DNA from 4 places in the Streptomyces sp. NBC_00016 genome. Region 3 is predicted to be linked to each of the others. Evidence: riboswitches for the same ligand, from Rfam matches in the RefSeq annotation. Region 3 holds a riboswitch; each other region holds the start of a gene.
What was found. Region 3 has a riboswitch for cobalamin ahead of OG933_RS10485 (ABC transporter substrate-binding protein). Riboswitches for the same ligand answer to the same signal wherever they lie in the genome.
Positions count from the first base shown of each region.

Region 1 (4,515 bases), 6.0 Mb from region 3:
CAGGGTGTGGGGCAGCAGAACGGCCTGGAGGTTGTGGACGAGCCGGTGCTGGGTGTCGTAGAGACGAGCCCGGTCCAGCGCCTGCGCGATCAGCCCGGCGGTGGAGGTGAGGACGGCCCGCTCCTCCGGAAGGAAGGGGTGGGGCCGGTCGTAGGCGAGCACCAGGGAGCCGACGGGACGTCCGGAGGTGATCAGCGGCAGGAAGGCCCAGGCGGCCATGCCGTCCTGGAGGACCGCGGGGGGATACGCACGCCTGAGCTCGGCGAAGGTGGCGAAGAAGCCCGGAACGCCGGTGGTCAGGGTGCGCACGGCGGGGGTGTCGGAGGTGAGCGGGGCGGCGTCGAAACGCTGCATGAGGTCGGCGGAGTAGCCGCGGTAGCCGATGATCCGCAGGCGTCCGTCCTCCGCCGTCATCAGCGCGAGGGCCCTGGCCCCGAAGGCGGACGGGAGCTGTTCGGCGACCTGGTCGACCACGTCCCGGACCCCGACGGCCTCGGTGAGCGTGGCCGCCAGGTGCATCAGGTGGTAGAGGGTGGCGGCCCGGCCGGGCGTGGCGGCAGCCGCCGGATGCGGTCGCGGCGGGCCGCTGAGCGGAGCGTGGGCGTGCGCCGAGTGGGTGGGGGCGATGTACACGCTGATGCCGGAGGCGTCCGGGTGCAGCCGGAAGGACAGCCACCGGTCCGGCGGCCGCAGGGCGGTGAAGGAGGTCGGTTCGCGGCTGATCAGGGCCGCCCGGTAGCTGTCCTCGGCGATCGGGTCGTCGAGCCAGGGCAGCGCCTCCCACGGCTTGGTGCCGAGCAGGTCGGGGACGGCGGAGCCGAGCAGCCGGGCGGCCGTGGTGGTGGCGAAGGTGATGCGGCCGTCCACGTCCAGCGAGCAGCAGCCGCCGGGGAAGCGCTCGGCGAAGTCGACGGCGGACTGCGCCTGGGCCGCTGCGACCGGCCGGGCCCGGAGCGGCGGCAGCACCCGTGGCACCCCGCCGACCCGCACGGGGTGTCCGTCGGCGGCGGCCCGCCGCAGGAACTGACCCACCCGGAGGCAGAGGCCGGTCATGGCCTCCCGTTCGCGCACGCTCAGCTGTGCCGGGTGCGAGGCGGGCCACTGGAGCACCAACCCGCCCCAGACCTCCTCCCCGGTGGTGATCGGGGCGGCGGCCAGCGAGAAGCGGTACGGCACGACGAGCGACAGACGCGGATAGCGGCGCGCCATCTCCTCCGCGCCGCCGATCCACACCAGGCGTCGTTCCCGCACGGCGTCGGACACCGGGGACGCGGCCGTCAGCGCCACTCGCGCCCAGGGCATGGAGATCTCCCAGGGGAGCCCGCCCAGTACGGCGAGCCACAGCACCGTCTCGTCGGCCGCCGGCAGGTACACGGCGGTCACGGAGGCGCCGGTCTCCCGCGCGGCCTCGGCCAGGACCGTGTCCAGCGACTCCGGATCACGGCCCCCACCCGACCCGGCAGCGGCAGCATCCGGCACACTCTCACCTTCCCCGCAGCACAGGGGGCGCTCGCTGAACGACGCGCAGACCCCCGGGCGCCGAGGGCCGTCACCCCTACGGCGGACCCTACGCCGACCGTGCGGACGCGGCATTTCGTCGGGCCCGCGGACGGCGTCCGTGCGCCGGGGTGAGCCGTCGTCCGCCGTCTTCGCGCCCCACATCGCCGCTTGTCAGCGCCTCTGTGCGGGCACTACTGTCACCACGCCTTGGTGAACGGGAAATCCGGTGTGATGCCGGTGCGGCCCTCGCCACTGTGATCGGGAAGTCCGGCTCCGGCCCTCGCGGGCAGCCACTGGGTCCTTGAGACCCGGGAAGGCGGAGCACGGGCGGTGGTACCCGTGAGCCAGGAGACCGGCCAAGGCACGTCAACCATCCACGAGGTGCTGGAGAGGGTCTGCTCAGCCATGCACATAGCCGAGGGTTTTCTGCCTCCGGCGCATGCGATCGCCTGGGGCGTCGCATCCGCGCCATTCGTCGTCCACGGAGTACGGTCACTCACCCGTGAGGTCAAGGAGCACCCCGAGAGCACCCTGCTCCTCGGCGCCTCCGGAGCCTTCACGTTCGTACTGTCCGCGCTGAAACTGCCTTCGGTGACCGGGAGTTGCTCACACCCCACCGGCACGGGGCTCGGCGCCATCCTGTTCCGGCCGCCGATCATGGCGGTGCTGGGCACCATCACCCTGCTCTTCCAGGCCCTGTTGCTCGCCCACGGCGGCCTGACGACGCTCGGCGCCAACGTCTTCTCGATGGCCGTCGTCGGGCCCTGGGCGGGTTACGCGGTCTACCGGCTGCTGCGGCGGTTCGAGGTGCCGCTGATGGTCACGGTGTTCTTCGGCGCGTTCGTGGCCGACCTGTCCACCTACTGCGTCACCAGCGTGCAGCTGGCGCTCGCCTTCCCGGACCCGAGCAGCGGATTCCTGGGCGCGCTCGGCAAGTTCGGCTCCATCTTCGCCGTCACCCAGATCCCGCTCGCGGTCAGCGAGGGGCTCCTCACGGTGTTCGTGATGCGACTGCTGACCCAGTCCAGCAAGGGTGAACTGACCAGGCTGGGCGTGCTCGTGACCGGCGGCCGGACCAAGGCCGGCGCCGACGCGGGGACCGAGGCCGGGACCGAGGCCGGGACCGAGGCCGGGACCGAGGCGGTGGCCCGGTGAGCCGTAACGCGAAGATCAACGCCCTGCTGCTGTTCGTGGTGGCCGCGCTGGCCGTCCTGCCGCTGGCCCTCGGGCTCGGCGACCACAAGGAGGAGCCGTTCACGGGCGCCGACTCGGAGGCGGAGACGGCGATCACCGAGATCCGGCCGGACTACGAACCCTGGTTCTCGCCCCTGTACGAGCCGCCGTCCGGCGAGATCGAGTCGGCACTGTTCGCCCTTCAGGCGGCCCTCGGTGCGGGGGTCCTCGCCTACTACTTCGGTCTGCACCGGGGACGGCGCCAGGGCGAACTCCGGGCCCTGGCCCAGCGGGACACCACGACCTCGACGACCTCGACGACCTCGGCAGCGGCGAAGACCTCGACGACAGCGAGGACCTCGCAGAGCACCGAGAGCGACGAGAAGACCGGGAACGCCGGGAACGCCGGGAACACAGGGAACACAGGGAACACCGCGAGATCCCATCCCTCCGAGAGCGCCTCCGAAGCGTCCGCTCCCGAACGGACCTGAGCCCGCGTGCTGCCGATCGACGCGGCGGCGCACAGCAGTCGCTGGCGCCACCGCCATCCCGTGGACAAGGCCGTGCTGGGACTGGGCCTCACCGTGCTCGCCATCTCCCTGCCGCCCTGGCCCGGCGCCGCCCTGGTCCTGGTGACGGCGCTCGTCATCCTGCTGGGACCCGCGGGGGTGCCGGGCCGGCGGCTGTGGCGCGCCTACCGGGTACCGCTGGGCTTCTGCGTGACCGGTGCGCTCACCCTGCTCGTGCAGGTCGGCGGCCCGGACCGGTTCGTGGCCCTGGCCGACGGCGGTCCGGTGCGCGCCGGGGAGCTGCTGCTGCGTACCTCGGCGGCCTCCCTCGGGGTCCTCCTCCTCGCGTTCACCACCCCGATGTCCGACCTGCTGCCCCGCCTGGTCAGGGCCGGAGTGCCCGCGCCCGTCGTGGACGTCGCGCTGGTGACGTACCGCATGAGCTTCCTGCTGCTCGACTCCGTGCGCCGGATCCGAGAAGCGCAGGCGGCCCGGCTCGGGCACAGCACCCGGGCCGCGGAGTGGCGTTCGCTGGCCGGGCTCGGCGCCACCGCGTTCGTCCGTGCCTTCGACCGGGCGGCTCGCCTCCAGGACGGGCTGGCCGGACGCGGCTACGACGGCACCCTGCGCGTCCTGGTGCCCGAGGCCCGCGTCTCCGTCCGCTTCACGGCCGCCAGCGCCGCGCTCTTCGCGGCCCTGGTCGCCCTCACCTTCGTACTGCAATCCGTACTGGAAAGGCCGCTGTCATGAGCGAGCCCGCACTGGTCGCCCTGCGGGGTGCCTCCTTCGCCTACGAGGACGGCCCGGCCGTGCTCAGCGGCCTGGACTTCGAGGTCCACGCGGGGCGCGCGCTCGCCCTGCTGGGCCGCAACGGCAGCGGCAAGACCACGCTGATGCGGCTGCTGAGCGGTGGACTGCGGCCGGGCAAGGGCGAGTTGCGGGTCGAGGGGCGCCCGGTGACGTACGACCGCAAGGGGCTGACCCGGCTGCGTACGACCGTGCAGCTGGTGGTCCAGGACCCGGACGACCAGCTGTTCGCCGCGTCCGTCGCCCAGGACGTGTCGTTCGGCCCGCTGAACCTCGGCCTGCCCGACACCGAGGTGAGGGCCCGGATCGAGGAGGCGCTCGCGGCCCTGGACATCACCGCCCTGGCCGACCGGCCCACCCATCTGCTCTCCTACGGCCAGCGCAAGCGCACCGCGATCGCCGGCGCCGTCGCGATGCGGCCCCGGGTGCTGATCCTCGACGAACCGACCGCCGGACTCGACCCCGACGGCCAGGAACGGCTGCTCGCGATTCTCGGCCGACTGCGCGAGTCCGGCACGACCGTGGT
Region 1 is NZ_CP108304.1:8,304,129-8,308,643, reverse strand. It holds gene OG933_RS36900 (SpoIIE family protein phosphatase) at 1-1,479, opposite strand, end outside; cobalamin riboswitch at 1,692-1,876, shown strand; gene OG933_RS36895 (energy-coupling factor ABC transporter permease) at 1,906-2,655, shown strand; gene OG933_RS36890 (energy-coupling factor ABC transporter substrate-binding protein) at 2,652-3,164, shown strand; gene cbiQ (cobalt ECF transporter T component CbiQ) at 3,171-3,932, shown strand; gene OG933_RS36880 (energy-coupling factor ABC transporter ATP-binding protein) at 3,929-4,515, shown strand, end outside.
Region 1: another riboswitch for cobalamin. It lies ahead of OG933_RS36895 (energy-coupling factor ABC transporter permease); the one in region 3 lies ahead of OG933_RS10485 (ABC transporter substrate-binding protein).

Region 2 (4,515 bases), 1.2 Mb from region 3:
ATGGGCGGCCAGCAGTCCGAACGCGGTGAGCGTGACGGTGAGACCGGCCAGGGAAGCGATCAGGGTGAGGTCGCGATCGCGGTCGGCGGCCCGTCCCCCGAGGATGTTGCCCATCACCAGGCCGCTGCCGTACACGACGAGCAGCCAGGCGACATCCGTGCTGGAGAAGCCGGTGACCCGGGTGAAGGTGTAGGCGAGGTAGCTGAACGCGCCGAACATCCCGCCGTAGCCGAGCGCGGTGGCGGTCAGGGTCAGCCAGACCTGCGCCGAACGGAAGGCGTGCACCTGGGTACGCAGCCCGTCCGGCCGGCCGGTGGCCTTGCCGACGGCGTCGGAGGAACGCGGCCCGTTCACCTCGCCGGCCCAGCCCGGTACGCACACGGCGATGGCGACCGCGGCGACGACACCTATGGCCGTGATCGCCCAGAACGTGGCGCGCCAGCCCCAGCGTTCGCCGACCAGGGCGCCGAACGGTACGCCCAGCACGTTCGCGACCGTCAGCCCGGCGAACATCACCGCCACCGCCCGTGACGCCCGCTCGGGGGCGACCATGCGCCGTGCGACGAGCGAGCCGATGCCGAAGAACGAGCCGTGGCACAGCGCCGCGACCACGCGGCCGAGCATCATCAGCGAGTAGTTCGGTGCGACGGCGGACAGCAGGTTGCCGACGACGAACAGTGCCACCAGCCCGGTGAGAACCGCCTTGCGGGGCAGCCCGGCGGTGGCGGCGGTCACCACGATCGCGCCGACCGCGACCGTCAGGGCGTAGCCGGAGATCAGCCATCCCGCCGCGGCCTCGGACACCGCGAGGCTGCGGCTCACCTGCGGAAGCAACCCCGCGATCACGAACTCGGTCAGACCGATCCCGAATCCACCCAGAGCGAGCGCGACGAGACCGGCGGGCATCTGCCGTGTGCGGACGGCCGGTTGGATGTTCATGCCACCATCTTCGCGCGGCCTTGCGGCCGCTGATCCGTTGTCGGCTCGCGAACGCGAGAAGGCCCCCGGGGTGGTTCCGTGGGCCCTCTCGTCGGATCGTCGTGCCGGTCGGGTCAGTGTGGGGCGGCCACCGGCGTGCCCGCGGTCACCGTGGCGGGCCTGGGGTGCAGCAGCCGTTCGGCCAGTTCACCGAAGACGAGGCCGAAGCCTGCCCAGAGCGTGACCTGCATGGCGAGGGCGGACAGGCGGAACCGCCACAGCAGGGCGGCCGGGAAGTCGCTCGGCACCTCGTTGACGGCGGGCAGGAACTCGTAGGCCAGCCCGATGACGAGCACGAAGCCGAGGACGGCTGCGACGGTGGCGTTCCAGGTGCCCAGCCTCGGTGCGAGCCGCTTGCCCAGGATCACCGCGGCGACCGCGAGCAGCACGCCGAGCACCATCATCAGGAAGTACAGGGTGGTGCGCTTGCCGATGGTGTCGGGGTCGCCGACCGCGGGCGGGTTCGCCGGGTACTTGAGGAACGGCACCACGTACACGGCGAGCAGGGCGGTCCCCGACAGCAGAAGTGCCGTGGCCCGGGGGCTGAAGCGGCCGACGCGGCCGAGGGCGAAGCAGAAGGCGAGGGCGGCTATGCCGCCGAAGGCCACCCCGTAGATCAGCACGCCGGTGGCGAGGCCGGCGGTGGACTGGAGGCTGCGGGAGACGAGTTCCACCTCGTGGTGCTCGTGGCCCGCGGCGTGCGACTCCTCGAAGCCGATCGCGCTGTCGACGTTCGGCTCACCGAGGAAGTAGGCGACGATCAGGGCGAGCACGCCGGCGCCGAGGCCGGCGAGCATGCCCCGCACGAGGAGGTTTCTTACCGTTGCGGAGTTCATGGGTGTGCCGGGGTTCCCCTCGGGATCAGTGGCAGGGGAAACCGAGCAGGTGGCGGGCGTCGTGCACCCACTCGTGAACGTCCTCGCCGGAGACGACGGCTGTCGCGCCCTGCTCCGCGCCGACGAAGTACAGCAGGACCAGCATCAGGACGCCGAAGAAGACCGCCCACGGGGCGATGTCCTTCAGCGGCAACTTGGCGGGTACGACGGGCGTGGTGGTAGTCGGCTGGGCGACATGCTGCGCCATGGCAGGACCTCCTCTGGGAGTTCGCGTCCCATCTCGGTGGTGCACATGACGACGGCCACGGGTCTGACTCGCGGTGTGTGCCCCTTCGGGGTACACCGTCCACAGTGGCGCGACCGTGCCGGGTTCTCACCGGCTTCCGTCTCGCCGTCGTCGATATCAGAGCGACGGTACCGCGTGCCGGGCCCCTGGCCAATACCGCCCCACCTGGCGTGATTCCGCTCTCCACGGCCAGGTGGCCCGGATCACCACGTCGGTCCCGCTCGGCGGAGCCCCTCCGCGGTGGTGTCGGGTCGGGCGAGCCCGAGTTCGCGCTCGCCGAGCGGGGTGAAGAAGCGCTCGACGTCGGCCGCGGTGACCTCGGCGAGGGTGGCCGGCGACCAACGCGGGTTCCGGTCCTTGTCGATGACCTGGGCGCGGATGCCCTCGACCAGGTCGGGCGTGGTCAGGGCAGCGCAGGAGACGCGGTACTCCTGTTCCAGCACCCGTTCCAGCGAGCCGAGCCGCCGGGCACGGCGCAGGGCGGCCAGGGTGACCTTGAGCGAGGTGGGCGACCTGGTCAGGAGGGTCTCCGCGGCCTCCTTCGCCGCCGGGTCGCCGTGGGCGAACAGCCGTCGGACGATCTCCTCGACGGTGTCGGCCGCGTAACAGGTGTCGATCCACGCCCGGTGGCCGGTCAACTCGCCCGCCGGCAAGGGCTGTACATGACGGTCCAGGGCTTCCCTCACGGGCAGCTCGGCGAGGTCGTCGGCCAACTGCCGGAGGGAGGCGGACGGTACGCAGTGGTCGGCGAGCCCGCACGACACCGCGTCCCCGGCACCGATCTGGGCGCCCGTCAGGGCGAGATGGGTGCCCAGTTCGCCCGGGGCGCGGGCGAGCAGGTGGGTGCCGCCGACGTCCGGCACGAAGCCGATGCCGGTCTCGGGCATCGCGATCCTCGACCGCTCGGTGACGATCCGGACGCTGCCGTGTGCGGAGACGCCGACACCGCCTCCCATCACGATGCCGTCCATCAGGGCGACGTAGGGCTTGGGGTAGCGGGCGATGCGGGCGTTGAGGTGGTACTCGTCGCGCCAGAAGGCGGCCGAGGCGGTGCCGTCGCCGTCGCGGGCGTCGTCGTGGACGGCACGGATGTCGCCGCCCGCGCACAGGCCGCGCTCCCCCGCGCCGGAGACGACGACGGTCTCGACGGCCGGGTCGCGCTCCCATGCCGTCAGCGCGGCGTCGATGCGGCGCACCATCGCGTGGTTCAGGGCGTTGAGGGCCCTCGGTCGGTTGAGCGTGATGTGGGCGGCTCGGCCGGCGGTGTGCAGCAGGACGGGTGCCTCGATGTCGTTCATCGGGATTCCTCCGTCAGGCCGCGGGCCACGATGACGTGCATGATCTCGTTGCTTCCCTTCAGGATCCGCTGGACGCACAGGTCATGGACGATCTTCCCTACTCCGTGGTCGATGCGGTAGCGCCGGCCCTGCCGCCGAAGCCGGCCGCTTCCAAGCGCGTACGGCTTTTGATCCGGTCGATCCGGGCGGGCCGACCTGCCCCGGTGGGACGATCGACCATGTGAGCGGTGTGGAGGCGGCCGTTCCGGTCCCCGGGCCGGAAAGCCGACCGGCTGACCGGGGGCGCCGCGCGCAGCGAGGTGTGGAGCCAGGTGTTCGCCCATGCGCTGCGGCGGCCGGTCGTGGGGAGCGACGTGCGGGAGAGTGCCGCCCGGGGAGCCGCCCCGCACGACGCCACCGCCGTCGGCCTGCTCGACGACGTGACGGACCCGCACGCCGGAGCCGCCGGGCTCCGGGAGCCCTCGCCGAAGGCCGCGTCCCGCTCCGCCGAAGCGGCTCGGCCTCCGGCTTCGTGGAGCGGCCGGCGGAGAAGGACTCCCGTCTCGCACAGCCACGGCCCCGTCCACGGTCCCGGAGCTCCGCAGCCCCGTACGCGGGGGTACGTGGAAGGCTTGAGGCATGGCCCTTCGATCACGGCTGGACTTGCGGCGTTCCTGGCGGCCGGGTCGCACCCCCGCGCTGGTCGTGATCCCACTGGGGCTGATCGTCACAGTCTGCGTGGTGGATGTGCTGGCTCCGCCGCACATCCACCTCGGCCCCCTGCTGGTGGCGGCACCCGCGATCACGGTGGCGTTCGCCGGCGCCCGCGTGACCGCGCTGATGGGAGCTCTCGCGGTGACGGCCCAGGTGCTGATCGGCGTGATCAGAGGGGTCCTTCCCACCGCCAACATCCAGGCCCAGATCACCGCCCTGATCGTCGTCTCCTTCGTGTGCGTCACGATCTGCGTGGTCCGGGACCGGCGTGAGCGGCAGTTGCAACGCGTGCGTTCGGTGGCCGAAGCAGCGCAGAGTGTGCTGCTGCAGCCACTGCCCGCCCGCGCCGGCCCGCTGCGGATCGCCGGCCTGTACATCCCTGCCGAGGAGGAAGCCGACCTCGGCGGAGACCTGTACGCGGCCG
Region 2 is NZ_CP108304.1:1,159,047-1,163,561, forward strand. It holds gene OG933_RS05235 (MFS transporter) at 1-906, opposite strand, end outside; gene OG933_RS05240 (CbtA family protein) at 1,053-1,814, opposite strand; gene OG933_RS05245 (CbtB-domain containing protein) at 1,840-2,061, opposite strand; cobalamin riboswitch at 2,098-2,245, opposite strand; gene OG933_RS05250 (enoyl-CoA hydratase/isomerase family protein) at 2,304-3,398, opposite strand; gene OG933_RS05255 (PP2C family protein-serine/threonine phosphatase) at 4,017-4,515, shown strand, end outside.
Region 2: another riboswitch for cobalamin. It lies ahead of OG933_RS05245 (CbtB-domain containing protein); the one in region 3 lies ahead of OG933_RS10485 (ABC transporter substrate-binding protein).

Region 3 (4,515 bases):
GCCGACGCCTACACCCGGAACATCGACTTCACCGACCCGAGGTCGGGCAAGTCGTACGCCCTGAAGGACGCGGGCGAGCTCGCCACGGTCGTGATGCGTCCGCGCGGCTGGCATCTGAACGAGCGTCACCTCGTCGACGCCGACGGCCGTCAGGTCCCCGGCGCCCTGGTCGACTTCGGCCTCTACTTCTTCCACAACGCCCAGCGCCTGCTCGACCTCGGCAAGGGCCCGTACTTCTACCTGCCGAAGACGGAGTCGCACCTGGAGGCCCGCCTCTGGAACGAGGTGTTCGTCTTCGCGCAGGACCACGTCGGCATCCCGCAGGGCACCGTCCGCGCCACCGTGCTCATCGAGACGATCACGGCCGCGTACGAGATGGACGAGATCCTGTACGAACTCCGCGACCACGCCTCCGGGTTGAACGCCGGCCGCTGGGACTACCTGTTCTCCATCGTCAAGAACTTCCGTGACGGCGGGGCCAGGTTCGTCCTCCCGGACCGCAACGCGGTCACGATGACCGCCCCGTTCATGCGGGCGTACACCGAACTCCTCGTCCGCACCTGCCACAAGCGCGGGGCGCACGCGATCGGCGGCATGGCGGCCTTCATCCCGTCCCGCCGCGACGAGGAGGTCAACAAGGTCGCCTTCGAGAAGGTCAAGGCGGACAAGGACCGCGAGGCGAACGACGGTTTCGACGGGTCGTGGGTGGCCCACCCGGACCTGGTGCCGATCGCCATGGCCTCCTTCGACGCCGTGCTCGGCGACCGGCCGAACCAGAAGGACCGGCTGCGCGAGGACGTCGACGTCAAGGCGGCCGACCTGATCGCCGTCGACTCGCTGGAGGCACGGCCGACCTACCCGGGCCTGGTCAACGCCGTGCAGGTCGGCATCCGTTACATCGAGGCCTGGCTGCGCGGCCTGGGCGCGGTCGCCATCTTCAACCTGATGGAGGACGCGGCCACCGCCGAGATCTCCCGCTCGCAGATCTGGCAGTGGATCAACGCGGGGGTGGAGTTCGAGCACGACGGGACCACGGTGAAGGCCACGCCCGAGCTGGCCCGCGAGGTCGCCGCCGGGGAACTGGCCGCGATCCGCGCGGAGATCGGCGAGGAGGCCTTCACGGCCGGCCACTGGCAGCAGGCGCACGACCTGCTGCTGACCGTCGCCCTCGACGACGACTACGCGGACTTCCTCACCCTGCCGGCGTACGAGCAGCTGAGGGGCTGAGCACCGGCACCGGCCGGAAGGCTCACCTCTCCGAGTGGCCCAGGGACTTTCCCGGGGCCACTCGGTCACGTACGAGCTTCTTCACCGCGGTCGGTTCCGGGAAGCCCTGTTCGCGGCGGTCCCAGATCACCTCGTCGTCCACCCGGACGACGAAGACCCCGCCCTTGCCGGGCTTCAGGGCCAGCTCCGTCAGCTCCGCCTCGAAGGTCGTGAGCAGCTCCTGCGCCAGCCAGGCCGCGCGCGGCAGCCAGCGGCACTGGGTGCAGTACTCGATCTCGACCCGCCCGCTCGCGTCGCTCAGTTCGCTCATCCGAGGTGCACCGACCAATCCTGTTCCGCGGCCGGCTTGCCGTGCAGGTCGGGGACCCGCTTGAGCCAGTCGGGCCGTCCTTGCCGTGTCCTCGCCGCGCGCCGTGCCTCGTCGGCGGCGAGCTCCTCCGGGGCGGGGAAGTCGGTGGGCAGCCAGGCCGCCGAAGCCCGCACGCGCGCGTGGAGATAGCGCACATACGCCTCCCGGACCGCGTCCGGGGTCGTGAACCCCGCCTCGCCGGTCAGCCAGGCGTCCGGTACCTCCGCCACGATCCGGCGCAGCAGCTCCTCGGTCACCCTGGGCGCCAGCTCGGCGTCGGCCGCCCGGGTGTCCGGGGCGCAGCGGCCGAGGGCGTGGTGGCGGAAGTCGTAGCGCTTCTCGGGGTCGGCGCCGTCCCAGCGGTGGTGGAAGACGAGGGCGGCGCCGTGGTCGATGAGCCACAGCCGCGGCGGGGCGATGCCGAACGTCGGCCAGACCATCAGGTTGGAGCTGTGGACCGTCCGGTCGACGTTGACGGTCAGGGCGTCCAGCCAGACGATCCTCCCGGCCTCCAGCGGCTCCACCGGGAAGGCCTCGGCCACCTCCGGCGTGAAGTCCTCCGCACCCGGCAGGAAGTCCATCCCGAGGTTGAGCCCCGCGCTCGCGGCGTGCAGCTCCCGCACCTCCTGGTGCGGTTCCCGCTCCGCGATCGCCGGGTCGAACCGGACCAGGGCCAGTTCGGGAAAGCGCAGCCCGAGGGCGCGGGCCAGCTCGCCCACGATCACCTCGGCGACGAGCGCCTTGCGGCCCTGCGCGGAGCCCGTGAACTTCACGACGTAGGTGCCCAGGTCGTCGGCCTCGACGACGGCGGGCACGGAGCCGCCCGCCCGCAGCGGAGCGAGGTAGCGGGTCGCTGTGACCTCGGTCAACATGACTGCCTCCCTCTGGCCTGAAGGAGCATAGTAACCAGGCCCGACAGCCGACGAGAGGGCCCGAGCGGCCGTGCGGAAAGGCCCGCGGGCGGCCTCCGCGGCTGTGGTAGCTTGCCAAGGCCAGTCGAACCCATGTGCGCACGCGAGTGTGTACGGGTCAGGGAATCCGGTGCGAATCCGGAGCTGACGCGCAGCGGTGAGGGCGACGGGCGGGGCAACGGCCACTGGACGGCGTACGCGGTCCGGGAAGGCGCCTCGTCCGGGTGACCCCGAGTCCGAAGACCTGCTGGCCACCCCCGCCGCCGGGAGACGGCCGGGGGAGCACCGTACGACCGGGCTTCGCGCTTGAGCCCTCGACGCCGAAGGAAACCCTGTGCCGTTCGCACGTCCCGTCCGTTCCGCCCGGCCTGCCGTTCTGTTCCTGGCCGGTGTCCTGCTGCTGGCCGGCTGCGGCTCCTCGGGCCCGGCGGACCCCACCGGTTCGGCGGGCTCCACCGGTTCGGCGGGCTCCACCGGTTCGGCGGGGGAGAGCGGGGCCGCCGGCCGTCCGGTCCGTCTCGACAACTGCGGGCAGCAGGTCGTTGTCGACACCCCTCCGCGGCGGGCCGTCTCCCTCAACCAGGGCACGACCGAGATCATGCTCTCCCTCGGGCTGGCCGACCGCATGGTGGGCACCGCCACCTGGACCGACCCGGTGGCCGAGGGCCTGGAGAAGGCGAACGCGAAGGTGAAGCGCCTCGCCGACAACGCCCCCTCCTTCGAGACGGTCCTGGACACCGAACCCGACTTCGTCGCCGCCTCCTTCGCCTCCACCCTCGGCAAGGGCGGGGTCGCCCCGCGCGAGCAGTTCGACAAGCTCGGCGTGCCCACGTACCTCTCCCCCTCCGACTGTGTCGGCAAGGACAACAGCGGTGACGGCGACGGCGTCCGCACCGAGCCGCTGACCATGGACGCGGTCTACGGCGAAGTCCGCGACCTGGCCGAGGTCTTCGGTGTCCGGGAGCGCGGCGAGCGGCTCGTGGCCGGACTGAAGAGCCGGGTGACCAGGGCCACCGCCGGCCTCGACGCCCGGGGCGTGACCCTCATGTACTGGTTCGCCGACTCCCGGTCCCCGTATCTCGCGGGCTGCTGCGGCGCACCGGGCATCGTCACCGACGCGCTCGGCGCGAAGAACGCCTTCGACGACACCGAGGAGGAGTGGCCCCAGGTCAACTGGGAGACGGTCGCCGACCGCGACCCGGACCTCCTCGTCATCGGCGACCTGACCCGTAAGCAGCAGACGGCCGAGACCGCCACCCAGAAGATCGAGTTCCTGGAGTCGAACCCGGTCACCAAGAACATGACCGCGGTGAAGAAGAAGCGGTACGTGCTGCTGTCCGGACAGGCCATGAACCCGACCGTCAGGACCGTCGAGGGCATCGAGAAGGTGGCGGCGGCGCTGCGCGGCCAGGGCCTCGCGGGATGACCGCCGCGCCGTCGGCGTCCGAGGAGGCGGCGTCCGAGGCGCCGTCCAAGGCGGCGGCCAGGACGGCGGCCGTGGGCGGACTGCGCCGGGCGCTGCTGTGGGCGTCCGGTCTCGCGCTGCTGTGCGCCTCGGTCGCCGTGGCCATCACCATCGGCCCCGCGGACATCGCCGTCGGTGACGTGTGGTCCGCGGTGGCGGCCCATCTCGGCTGGGGGCAGGCGCAGTTGACTCCGCTGCGGGACGGCATCGTGTGGAACCTGCGGCTGCCGCGCACCCTGCTCGCCGCGGTGTGCGGCGCCGGCCTCGCGGTGTGCGGCGCCGTGATGCAGTCCCTGCTGCGCAATCCGCTCGCCGACCCCTTCGTCCTCGGGGTCTCCTCCGGCGCCTCCACCGGCGCGGTGCTGGTCGTCGTCCTCGGCGCGGGCGGCGGCCTCCTGTCGGTCTCCGGTGGCGCGTTCCTCGGCGCGCTGGTCTCCTTCGCGCTGGTACTGCTGCTCAGCCACACCCTCGGCGGCACCACGGACCGGGTGGTCCTCGCCGGAGTCGCCGCCATGCAGCTGTTCTCCGCGCTCACCTCCTTCGTCGTGATGACGGCCGCCGAC
Region 3 is NZ_CP108304.1:2,353,463-2,357,977, forward strand. It holds gene aceB (malate synthase A) at 1-1,227, shown strand, start outside; gene OG933_RS10475 (SelT/SelW/SelH family protein) at 1,250-1,537, opposite strand; gene OG933_RS10480 (HipA family kinase) at 1,534-2,448, opposite strand; cobalamin riboswitch at 2,608-2,733, shown strand; gene OG933_RS10485 (ABC transporter substrate-binding protein) at 2,822-3,913, shown strand; gene OG933_RS10490 (FecCD family ABC transporter permease) at 3,910-4,515, shown strand, end outside.

Region 4 (4,515 bases), 5.2 Mb from region 3:
TGATCGGCGCCACCATCGCCTCGGCCGGTATGGGCGCGGTGCACGGTGACGCCCTGGTCACCAAGGTGCTGATCCCGGCGATCGCGGCACCGATCGTCGCGGGCGTCGCGGCCATGCTCGCGACCCGCCTCTCCTACACCCTCGGCAAGAAGGCCGACGGCAAGGCGGCGGCCAAGGGCTACCGCGCGGGCCAGATCGCCTCGGCCGGCCTGGTCTCCCTCGCCCACGGCACCAACGACGCGCAGAAGACGATGGGCATCATCACCCTGGCCCTGGTGGCCGGCGGTGCCGTGGCCCCCGACTCCGACCCGCCCACCTGGGTCATCCTCTCCGCCGGCCTGGCCATCGCGCTCGGCACCTACCTCGGCGGCTGGCGCATCATCCGCACCATGGGCAAGGGCCTGACCGACCTCCAGCCGCAGCAGGGCTTCGCCGCCCAGACCAGCGCGGCCACGGTCATCCTGGCCTCCTCGCACCTCGGCTTCTCCCTCTCCACCACGCACTCGGTCTCCGGTGCGGTGATGGGCGCCGGGCTGGGCCGCAAGGGCGGTGTGGTCCGCTGGTCGACGGCGACCCGGATGTTCGTCGCGTGGGGCCTGACCCTCCCGGCCGCGGCCCTGGTGGGCGCGCTCGCCGAGTCCGTCACCGGCCTGGGCGACTGGGGCACGGCCCTCGTCGCGGTCTTCCTGATCGCCTCCAGCGCGGCCATCTGGAAGGTCTCCCGGCGCGAGGTCGTCGACGCCTCGAACGTCAACGAGCCCGACGAGCCCGCGGGCGTCGTCACGACGGCGATCGCCGCCGTCACCCCGCCGCCCGCGGGCACCCTGGCCGAGGACCTCACGGACCTGACGGCCACGATCCCCGGCCCGGCGGCAGAGCCCGCGACCCCCGCCGCTCCCCCGGCCGCGGCCGTCTGAGCCCGCGCACCCGGCACGAAGGAAGAGAAGCAGCATGAAGATCGACTGGGCAGCCCTGGGCTCTGTCTTCGGCGTCAGCCTCGTGGTCACCGTCGGCCTCGTCGCCCTGTTCACCCTCGGCGTCATGGGCCTGTCGCGGCAGGAACGCGCGTCGGCGCAGGGCGGCTCGGCCACCCTCGCGGTGACCGGCGCGTACGCGTGCTTCGCGGCCTGCGCGGCGGCGGTGGCGTACGGGATCTCACTGATCGTCGCCTGACGCACCATCCGAACACCCCTGGGGTGCGGGACGGATCACCGTCCCGCACCTCTTGTCGTTCGCGGCCCCGCCGACCCGCCCTGTGTGGGGTTCTGCACACTCGAGCCTCGCAGGTCAAAGGCAAGTTGACGGCTCTTGCGGGCCGTGGTGGACTGCCCGAGCCATGTACGGCAGCAGAAGAGGAAGCCGGTGTGAATCCGGCGCGGTCCCGCCACTGTGACCGGGGTAGAAACCCCCGGGAGCCAGGAACTCTCGCCGCCGGTCTCGTCGAACCAGGGCGTGGACACCCTGAGTGAGGACATATCGCCATGCTCGCTCGGCCGTTGAGGCACAGCACCAGGTCGCTGCCCGACCCCACGGCCGGCTGAGCCGATGCGTGCCGATCGCCTCTACGCGTACGGCGCCGCCACCGGCCTTCTGGGCGACCTGCTGCTCGGCGATCCCCGCCGAGGGCATCCCGTCGCCGCGTTCGGGCGGGCCGCCGGTGCCGTCGAGCGGCTGCTGTGGCGGGACCACCGGGGAAGCGGGGCCCTGCACGCCGTCGTGTGCGCCGGCGGGGTCGTGGCCCTGGGCGCCGTCGCCGAGCGGGCCGTACGCCGCTCCCCCGCCGCCACCGTCGCTCTCGTCTCCGCCGCCACCTGGGCCGTGGTCGGGGGCAGTTCACTGGTCCGGGAGGCCCGGGCCATCGGCCGGGCGCTCGAAGCGGGGGACGTCGAGGCCGCCCGGGAGCGGCTGCCGCATCTGTGCGGGCGGGATCCGCAGGCCCTGGACGCCGACGGGATCGCCCGGGCGGTCTTGGAGTCCGTCGCCGAGAACACCTCCGACGCCGTCGTGGGGGCGCTGGTGTGGGGGGCCGTGGGCGGGGTGCCGGGCCTGGTCGGGTTCCGGGCCGTCAACACCCTGGACGCCATGGTCGGTCACCGGTCGCCGAGGTATCTGCGCTACGGCTGGGCGGCCGCCCGTCTCGACGACGTCGCCGGATGGCCGGGAGCCCGGCTGACCGCCGTGCTCGCCGCCCTCGCGGGGGACGATCCGCGGGGCGCCGTGCGGGCCTGGCGGGCCGACGCCCGCCGGCATCCGAGCCCCAACGCCGGGCCGGTGGAAGCGTCCTTCGCGGGCGCCCTCGGGGTGCGGCTGGGCGGGACCCTGTCGTACGCCGGGCGGGTCGAGCACCGGCCCGTGCTGAACGGCGCGGCCGGGCGGCCCGTCGTCGCCCGGGACATCGAACGTGCCGCGCGGCTCTCCCGCCGCGTCGGTCTGCTCGCGCTCGGCGTCACCGTCGCCGCGCGCGTCGTCGCCACGAACATCGTCGCGAGCAACCAGCGCAACCAGGGCAGCCAGCGGAACCAGCTGAAGGGGCGTACGACATGAGCGGGGGTCTCCTCGTCGCCGGCACCACCTCCGACGCCGGCAAGAGCGTCGTCACGGCCGGGATCTGCCGGTGGCTGGTGCGGCAGGGGGTGAAGGTCGCACCCTTCAAGGCGCAGAACATGTCCCTCAACTCGTTCGTGACGACGGAGGGCGCCGAGATCGGGCGGGCCCAGGCCATGCAGGCCCAGGCCTGCCGGGTGGAGCCGACCGCGCTGATGAACCCCGTGCTGCTCAAGCCGGGCGGTGAGCAGAGCAGTCAGGTCGTGCTCCTCGGCAAGCCGGTGGGCGAGATGACCGCCCGTGGGTATCACGGGGGGCGGCAGCAGAAACTCCTCGGAACCGTTCTCGACTGCCTCGCCGAGTTGCGGGGCACGTATGACGCGGTGATCTGTGAGGGGGCGGGCAGTCCGGCCGAGATCAATCTGCGGCGGACCGACATCGTGAACATGGGGATCGCGCGGGGCGCGCGGCTGCCCGTGCTCGTCGTCGGCGACATCGACCGCGGGGGCGTCTTCGCCTCCTTCTTCGGCACCGTCGCCCTGCTCTCGCCCGAGGACCAGGAGCTGGTCGCCGGGTTCCTGGTCAACAAGTTCCGGGGGGACGTCTCCCTGCTGGAGCCGGGCCTGGACATGCTGCACGGGCTCACCGGGCGGCGGACGTACGGCGTACTGCCGTTCCGGCACGGGCTCGGGATCGACGAGGAGGACGGGCTGAGGGTCTCGCTGCGCGGGACCGTACGGGAGTCGAACACCGCCCCGCCCGTCGGCGAGGACGTGCTGCGCATCGCCGTCTGCGCCGTCCCGCTCATGTCCAACTTCACGGACGTGGACGCGCTGGCCGCCGAACCCGGCGTCGTCGTGCGGTTCGTGGACCGGCCCGAGGAACTGGCCGACGCCGACCTGGTGGTGATTCCGGGGACCCGGGGCACCGTGCGCGCCCTGGAGTGGCTCCGGGAGCGGGGGCTGGCCGAGGCGATCCTGCGCAGGGCCGCCGAGCAGCGGCCCGTCCTCGGCATCTGCGGTGGCTTCCAGCTCCTCGGCGAGCACATCGAGGACGAGGTCGAGAGCCGGCTGGGACAGGTGGCGGGCCTCGGAGTCCTCCCGGTCCGGGTGCGGTTCGCCCGCGAGAAGACCCTCACCCGGCCGGTGGGGGAAGCCCTCGGCGAGCGGGTCGAGGGGTACGAGATCCATCACGGGGTCGCCGACGTCCAGGGGGGCGAGGCGTTCCTCACCGACGACCGCGGACACGGCCTGGACGGCTGCCGGGTCGGACAGACCTGGGGCACGCACTGGCACGGCTCGCTGGAGTCGGACGGATTCCGGCGGGCCTTCCTGCGCGAGGTGGCGGCCGCCGCGGGCCGTCGTTTCGTGCCCGCCGCCGACACCTCGTTCGCCGGGCTGCGCGAGGAGCAGCTCGACCGGCTCGGCGACCTGATCGAACAGCACGCGGACACCGACGCGCTCTGGCGGCTCATCGAGTCGGGCGCGCCGCAAGGACTGCCTTTCATTCCACCGGGAGCGCCCGCATGAGCACAGTGTTGTTGTTGTCGACCGCCGACACGGATCTGCTGGCGGCCCGGGCCGCTTCCGGCGCCTCGTACCGGATCGGCAACCCGACCCGGGTGGATGTCGCCGGGGAACTCCCCGCGCTCCTCGACGGAGCCGACCTCGCGGTCGTCCGGCTGCTGGGCGGCAAGCGGGCCTGGGAGGACGGGCTCGCCGCGCTCAAGGCGTCCGGCGTGCCGACCGTGCTGCTGGGCGGCGAGACCGTGCCCGACGCGGAGTTGATGGCCGAGTCGTCGGTGCCCGCCGGCGTGGTGGCGGAGGCGCTGCGGTATCTCGTCGAGGGCGGGCCGGCCAACCTGACCGAGCTGGCCCGGTTCCTCTCCGACACCGTGCTGCTGACCGGTGAGGGTTTCGTCGAGCCGCAGAAGATGCCCGAGTACGGCGTCCATGGCGAGCGTGCCTTCGT
Region 4 is NZ_CP108304.1:7,520,484-7,524,998, reverse strand. It holds gene OG933_RS33240 (anion permease) at 1-917, shown strand, start outside; gene OG933_RS33235 (hypothetical protein) at 952-1,173, shown strand; cobalamin riboswitch at 1,304-1,446, shown strand; gene OG933_RS33230 (cobalamin biosynthesis protein) at 1,546-2,544, shown strand; gene OG933_RS33225 (cobyric acid synthase) at 2,541-4,073, shown strand; gene cobN (cobaltochelatase subunit CobN) at 4,070-4,515, shown strand, end outside.
Region 4: another riboswitch for cobalamin. It lies ahead of OG933_RS33230 (cobalamin biosynthesis protein); the one in region 3 lies ahead of OG933_RS10485 (ABC transporter substrate-binding protein).